DNA from 3 places in the Streptomyces sp. NPDC058195 genome. Region 1 is predicted to be linked to each of the others. Evidence: predicted binding sites of a transcription regulator. Region 1 holds the regulator's gene; each other region holds the start of a gene.

Region 1 (2,265 bases):
CAGCAGCCGGTCCAGCGCCGCCGGCCAGCGGGCCGGATGCGCGTCCTCGCCCGCCTGCGGCTCGCCGGACTCCTCCACCAGGTCGCCGCAGAGCACGACCGCGGGGGAGCCGGACGAACCGGGGACGACCGCCACCAGGTCGTGACCGCTGTGCGCGGGGCCGACGTCGGCCAGCACCACCTCGCGCCCGCCGCCCAGGCCGATCGTCCACTCGCCGCACACCTGGTGCTTCGGCACCACCAGCGCGTCGGCCGCCTCCGCCGCGTCACGCTCCGCCACCCCGTGGCGCACCGCCGAGGCGCGCAGCCCCGCGGCCCCGTCCTTCCTCAGGAACTCCGCCAGACCGGCCGCCCCGTACACCTCGGCACCGGAGAACGCGGCGGTACCGAACACATGGTCGAAGTGCGGGTGGCTGAGTGCGATATGCGTCACCCTGCGGCCCAGCAGCGCCTCGGCCTGCCTCCGCACCTCGGCGCCCTCGCGGAGCGTCGAGCCGGTGTCGAAGAGCAGCGCCCCGTCCGCCCCGGCCACCAGCGCGACCGTCGCGTCCCACCCGGGAAGGCGCCGGCGGCCCACTCCGGGACCGACGCGCTCCCACCCGAACTCTTCCCAAGAGGCGTCCATACCGCGACGCTACCGGCAAAACACCTGCGGGGTCTCGTGACGGCCTGGCCGGTCGCCCTTGCTAGGCCCCCACTCGGCCGCCGTACACTGGCGGGGGATTGCTGGCACTCGGGATGACAGAGTGCCAGGAGGATTCCTGGGCAGAGGCACAGGAACGGCCCGAGAACCACCGAGGAAACACAGCTGGAGGTGTGCGCGATGCTCAGTGAACGCAGACTCGAAGTGCTCCGCGCCATCGTCCAGGACTATGTCGGTACGGAGGAGCCGGTCGGCTCCAAGGCGCTCACCGAGCGGCACAAGCTGGGGGTCTCCCCGGCGACCGTCCGCAACGACATGGCCGTGCTGGAGGACGAGGGCTTCATCGCCCAGCCCCACACCAGTGCCGGACGCATCCCGACGGACAAGGGCTACCGGCTCTTCGTCGACCGGCTCGCGGGGGTCAAGCCCCTCTCGTCGCCGGAGCGCCGCGCGATCCACAATTTCCTCGACGGAGCGGTCGACCTCGACGACGTGGTGGGCCGCACCGTACGGCTGCTCGCGCAGCTGACCCGGCAGGTCGCCATCGTGCAGTACCCCTCGCTGACCCGGTCGACGGTGCGGCACGTGGAGCTGCTGTCGCTGGCGTCCGCCCGGCTGATGCTCGTGCTCATCACGGACACCGGCCGGGTCGAACAGCGCATGATCGACTGCCCCGCGCCGTTCGGCGAGACCTCTCTCGCCGACCTGCGGGCCCGGCTCAACAGCCGGGTCGTCGGACGCCGGTTCACGGATGTTCCGCAGCTGGTGCAGGATCTGCCGGAATCCTTCGAGAGCGAGGACCGGGGCACCGTGTCCACGGTGCTCTCCACCCTGCTCGAAACCCTCGTCGAGGAGACGGAGGAGCGGCTGATGATCGGCGGCACCTCCAACCTCACGCGCTTCGGGCACGACTTCCCCGTGATGATCCGGCCGGTGCTGGAGGCGCTGGAGGAGCAGGTCGTGCTGCTGAAGCTGCTCGGCGAGGCCAAGGACTCGGGCATGACCGTACGCATCGGGCACGAGAACGCCCACGAAGGGCTCAACTCCACGTCCGTCGTCGCGGTCGGCTACGGTTCGGGCGACGAGGCAGTCGCCAAACTCGGCGTGGTCGGACCGACCCGCATGGACTACCCCGGAACGATGGGAGCGGTACGCGCAGTGGCACGTTACGTCGGACAGATCCTGGCGGAGTCGTAAGTGGCCACGGACTACTACGCCGTACTCGGCGTACGCCGCGACGCATCGCAGGACGAGATCAAGAAGGCATTCCGGCGGCTCGCCCGTGAGCTGCACCCGGATGTGAACCCCGATCCGAAGACCCAGGAGCGGTTCAAGGAGATCAACGCCGCCTACGAGGTGCTGTCGGACCCGCAGAAGAAGCAGGTCTACGACCTCGGCGGCGACCCGCTGTCCGCCTCCGGCGGCGGTGGCGCGGGCGGTTTCGGACAGGGCGGCTTCGGCAACTTCTCCGACATCATGGACGCGTTCTTCGGTACGTCGTCGCAGCGCGGACCCCGTTCGCGCACCCGGCGCGGTCAGGACGCGATGATCCGGCTGGAGATCGACCTCGCCGAGGCGGCGTTCGGCACCACCAAGGACATCCAGGTCGACACGGCCGTCGTC
Region 2 (2,265 bases), on a different contig from region 1:
CCATACGCTCCTGGTCGGTCACCATGTACGGGGACAGGTAGCCCTTGTCGAAGGCCATGCCCTCGGTGAAGTCGAGGTCCAGACCGAAGGTGTTGGACTCCTCGACGGTGATGACGCCGTCCTTGCCGACCTTGTCCATCGCGTCCGCGATGAGCTCGCCGACCTGCGGGTCCTGCGCGGAGAGCGCGGCCACGGCGGCGATGTCGGTCTTGTCCTCGATCGGGCGGGCGGTCGCGAGGAGTTCCTCGGACACGGCCTTGACCGCGGCGTCGATGCCCTTCTTCAGGGAGGCCGGGGAGGCACCGGCGGCGACGTTGCGCAGGCCCTCGCGGACGAGCGCCTGGGCCAGGACGGTGGCGGTGGTGGTGCCGTCACCCGCGACGTCGTTGGTCTTGGTGGCGACCTCCTTCACCAGCTGGGCACCGAGGTTCTCGTACGGGTCGTCGAGCTCGACCTCGCGCGCGATGGTGACACCGTCGTTGGTGATGGTGGGGGCACCGAACTTCTTGTCGATGACGACGTTGCGGCCCTTGGGGCCGATCGTCACCTTGACCGTGTCGGCAAGCTTGTTGACGCCGCGCTCAAGGGCGCGACGGGCGTCCTCGTCGAACTTCAGGATCTTCGCCATGGGAGCTGAGCTTTCCTCTCGAACGAACCGCGCCCCCGGCCACCCGGCTGGTTATCGCAGGGGGGCCAGGGGCGCAGCACAGAAAACGTGGGTGAATTACTTCTCGATGATCGCGAGCACGTCGCGAGCCGAGAGGACGAGGTACTCCTCGCCGCTGTACTTCACCTCGGTGCCGCCGTACTTGCTGTAGAGCACGACGTCGCCGGTCTTGACGTCGAGCGGAAGACGCTCGCCGTTCTCGAAGCGGCCCGGACCCACGGCCAGGACGACGCCCTCCTGGGGCTTCTCCTTGGCGGTGTCCGGAATGACCAGGCCGGAGGCCGTGGTCTGCTCGGCGTCGAGCGGCTGGACCACAATGCGGTCCTCGAGCGGCTTGATCGCAACCTTGGAGCTGGCGGTCGACACGATCCGGTCTCCCCCTTCGGAGATCTCACGGGGTAACAGTCTTGGGTGGCGACCAGGCCGATCCGTCGTCGCGGGTGCCGGACCTGCCAGTCGCGCAGTGGTGTTGGCACTCTCCAGTGGTGAGTGCCAGAAGTGAGACTATGACCGCGATTAGCACTCGGTCAAGCGGAGTGCCAATTCGAGCGATCGTGGCGTCGTCGGACCGGGCCCGGCCGGGGCCGGTCCGACGCCCGGACAGCAGTCCGGACAACAGCCCGGACACCATGAGGGCAACGTACGGACGGACCGGACCGTTCCGTACGACCGTGGGGCGTGACCGATTCCCCTCCTGCCCCGGGAACGCACCGCCCGGCCTCGGTGAACGGCTGCCTCGATGCGGCGCCCGGGCTGGCGCTCCTCCTCCTGGAGGGGGCGGTCTGCGCGGTCGTCCTCCTCCCGTCGGCCCTCTCGCGTTCCGGCCCCGGCGCTCCGGAGCCGGAACGGGCAGAACCGCCGCCGGTGTTCTGGCCCCCCGTCCTCGTGTCCGGCGCCTCCGGCGCGGTGACCCTCCTGTTCGCCGTCGTCCTGACGCGCAGCCGCTGGCCCCTGGCGGGCAGGACGCAACTGGTGGCCGTGCCGGCGCTGAGCGCGATGGCGGTCCCGAGCGGCGCCGAGGACGCTGGCCGCGCGCGTCCGCCCGTCGCGCCCGCGCCCTCGCACATGGACGGCCCGGGGCACCGCGGCCACCCGTACCTCGGCGGCGGGAACAGCCGCGGGCGCCCCGGCTCACGCGGCTGACGTCATACGTAGTCCTCCAGCCGGGCCACGGCGTAGCCCCGCTCGGTGACGGTTCTCATGACGGTCCGCACCAGGTCGGTCATGCTGCCGCCCCACGCGGCCCGGCCCCGGAAGTGGGTGAGGATGATGTCGCCCGGATGCAGGTCCCGGTCCGCCTCGCGCCACTCCATGCGGTCCGGGAAGGCCTCGGCACTCCACAGCGGCACGGCCTTGATCCCGCAGGACCGCGCGGCCCGGAGCGTGTCGCCGTCGTAGTTGCCGTACGGCGGGCGGAAGAGGCGGGGCCGTTTCCCGGACCACTCCTCCACGGCGTCCTGCTGACCGCAGATCTCGCGCCGCTGCTCGTCATACGAAAGGCCGGGCAGGTACGGGTGGTGGAGGGTGTGGTTGCCGAGGACGGTGCCCAGCCGCTGCGCCTCGCCGAAGTAGCCGTAGTTGTCCTTCACCTCGGTATC
Region 3 (2,265 bases), on a different contig from region 1:
CAGGGTCGACAGGGCCTCGCCCTCGACGTCCTCGGCGATGATCAGCAGCGGCTTGCCGGACTGCATGACCTTCTCCAGCAGCGGAAGGAGGTCCTTCACGTTGCTGATCTTCGAGTTGACGATCAGGATGTACGGGTCGTCGAGCGACGCCTCCATACGCTCCATGTCGGTGGCGAAGTACGCCGAGATGTAGCCCTTGTCGAAGCGCATACCCTCGGTGAGCTCCAGCTCCAGACCGAAGGTCTGGGACTCCTCGACGGTGATGACGCCTTCCTTGCCGACCTTGTCCATGGCCTCGGCGATGAGCTCGCCGATCTGGGTGTCGGCAGCGGAGATGGAGGCCGTCGAAGCGATCTGCTCCTTGGTCTCCACGTCCTTGGCCTGCTCCAGGAGAGCGGCGGAGACGGCCTCGACGGCCTTCTCGATGCCCCGCTTGAGCGCCATCGGGTTGGCACCCGCGGCGACGTTGCGCAGACCCTCGCGGACGAGCGCCTGGGCGAGAACGGTGGCGGTGGTCGTACCGTCGCCGGCGACGTCGTCCGTCTTCTTGGCGACCTCCTTGACCAGCTCCGCACCGATCTTCTCGTACGGGTCCTCCAGCTCGATCTCCTTGGCGATGGAGACACCATCGTTGGTGATCGTGGGGGCGCCCCACTTCTTCTCAAGGACGACGTTGCGACCCTTGGGGCCAAGGGTGACCTTGACGGCGTCGGCGAGCTGGTTCATGCCGCGCTCGAGACCGCGCCGGGCCTCCTCGTCGAACGCGATGATCTTGGCCATGTGAAGTGGTCCTCCCGGACAGGGGTGGATTTCTCCGGACCGGATGGCGCCCGCGACGGACGGCCTGCGTGCCTGGTGGTTCCTTGCCCCACCGGCCTGCGGGCCTCACCGGCCCGGTCCAAGTTCTGTCACTCTCACCTGGAGAGTGCTAACGCCAATGATTAGCACTCGACCCCCGAGAGTGCAAGCGTCCCCCTCGGGATGTGGACAGTGCGCCGGACGCGCCACAGGCCGTCCGCGGGGCGCACCACAGGCCGTACACAGGGCGCGTCGCAGGTCGTACGCAAGGCGCGTCGCAGGCGCGTGCCGGACGCACCACGGACGGGTGCGCCGGACGGCGTCACGCGCGGTGTGCCGGGGCGTCACGGGACGCGCTGAGGGCCCGTACCTCATGGGTACGGGCCCTCAGTGCGTGAGTGGTGTCGTTGGCCGACCGCTCGAACTCAGCCGACGGCGAGCTTGACCATGTCTGCCTGCGGCCCCTTCTGGCCCTGCGAGATCTCGAACTCAACTCGCTGACCCTCTTCAAGGGTGCGGTACCCGTCCATCTGGATCGCGCTGTAGTGGACGAAAACATCCGCACCACCGTCGACCGCGATGAAGCCGTACCCCTTCTCCGCGTTGAACCACTTGACGGTGCCCTGAGCCATGCCTAACTCCCCTATTACTGGCCCTTGCGCAGGACCGCACTTCGCGGACCCGGGTCAGAACTCACCCTCCGACAGGTAGAGGGTGTGTGCGCCGGAACGCGTCGACCGCGGCTGAATGTATCTGCCCAACTGCCCTCTGCAACAGGTCAATCGGACGAGAATTCTCGGCAGCACCGAACACCCGGATATACGCGATTCAGAAGATTCCCGGGCAAGTCGGGCCGGGCAAAGGCGACTTATGCCGCAAGGGGAACACGCACTTTGGCTGCATCTTGTCGTGAGGGGGCGCATTCTCATACGCGGTTGACGCGAGCAGCTGGGGGGACTTCCCCTACTCTACCGCGCTCAACCATGCAGAATTGCCCCCTCCGTTTGAATGACGGAGAGGGCAATTCGACAACTCGGCGCAACGACAACGCGGCGCGATCAGACAGGCGTCAGCAGCCGCCCGCCACAGCCGGGATGATCGAAATACCGGCGCCCTCCGGCGTGGCGGTGTTCAGGCCGTCCTCGAAGCGGACATCGTCGTCGTTGACGTACACGTTCACGAAGCGGCGCAGCTTGCCCTGGTCGTCCAGGACACGGGCGGCGATGCCCGGGTGGCTCCGCTCCAGGGACTCGATCACCTGGGAGAGGGTCGCGCCCTCGGCGGGGACCTCGGCCTGGCCGCCGGTGTAGGTGCGGAGGATGGTGGGGATACGGACCTTGACGCTCATGGTGGTGTCCTTCCTGGAGGCTCGGGTGGTCAGCTGGTGGCGAGGCCGGCGGCGCGGAACGCCTCCAGGCTGGGCCGGATCGTCGCGGTCGCCTGCGAGGTCTCGGCCACCGCGTCGAG

What was found. The regulator HrcA, encoded in region 1, represses chaperone genes, less so after heat shock. The targets are predictions, from matches to a motif close to TTNGCACTCNGNNNNNCNGAGTGCNAA.
Region 2: a site for HrcA is predicted at 1,184-1,210, ahead of groES (co-chaperone GroES). Genes of this name have one in related genera too.
Region 3: a site for HrcA is predicted at 942-968, ahead of groL (chaperonin GroEL). Genes of this name have one in related genera too.

What each region holds. Positions count from the first base shown of each region.
Region 1 is NZ_JBHVVM010000005.1:47,963-50,227, forward strand. It holds gene ACFVWY_RS08000 (MBL fold metallo-hydrolase) at 1-624, opposite strand, end outside; gene hrcA (heat-inducible transcriptional repressor HrcA) at 823-1,839, shown strand; gene dnaJ (molecular chaperone DnaJ) at 1,840-2,265, shown strand, end outside.
Region 2 is NZ_JBHVVM010000002.1:417,331-419,595, forward strand. It holds gene groL (chaperonin GroEL) at 1-628, opposite strand, end outside; gene groES (co-chaperone GroES) at 725-1,033, opposite strand; gene ACFVWY_RS03915 (DUF6234 family protein) at 1,346-1,810, shown strand; gene ACFVWY_RS03920 (polysaccharide deacetylase family protein) at 1,813-2,265, opposite strand, start outside.
Region 3 is NZ_JBHVVM010000018.1:84,509-86,773, forward strand. It holds gene groL (chaperonin GroEL) at 1-780, opposite strand, end outside; gene ACFVWY_RS22595 (cold-shock protein) at 1,224-1,430, opposite strand; gene ACFVWY_RS22600 (ubiquitin-like small modifier protein 1) at 1,868-2,146, opposite strand; gene thrC (threonine synthase) at 2,176-2,265, opposite strand, start outside.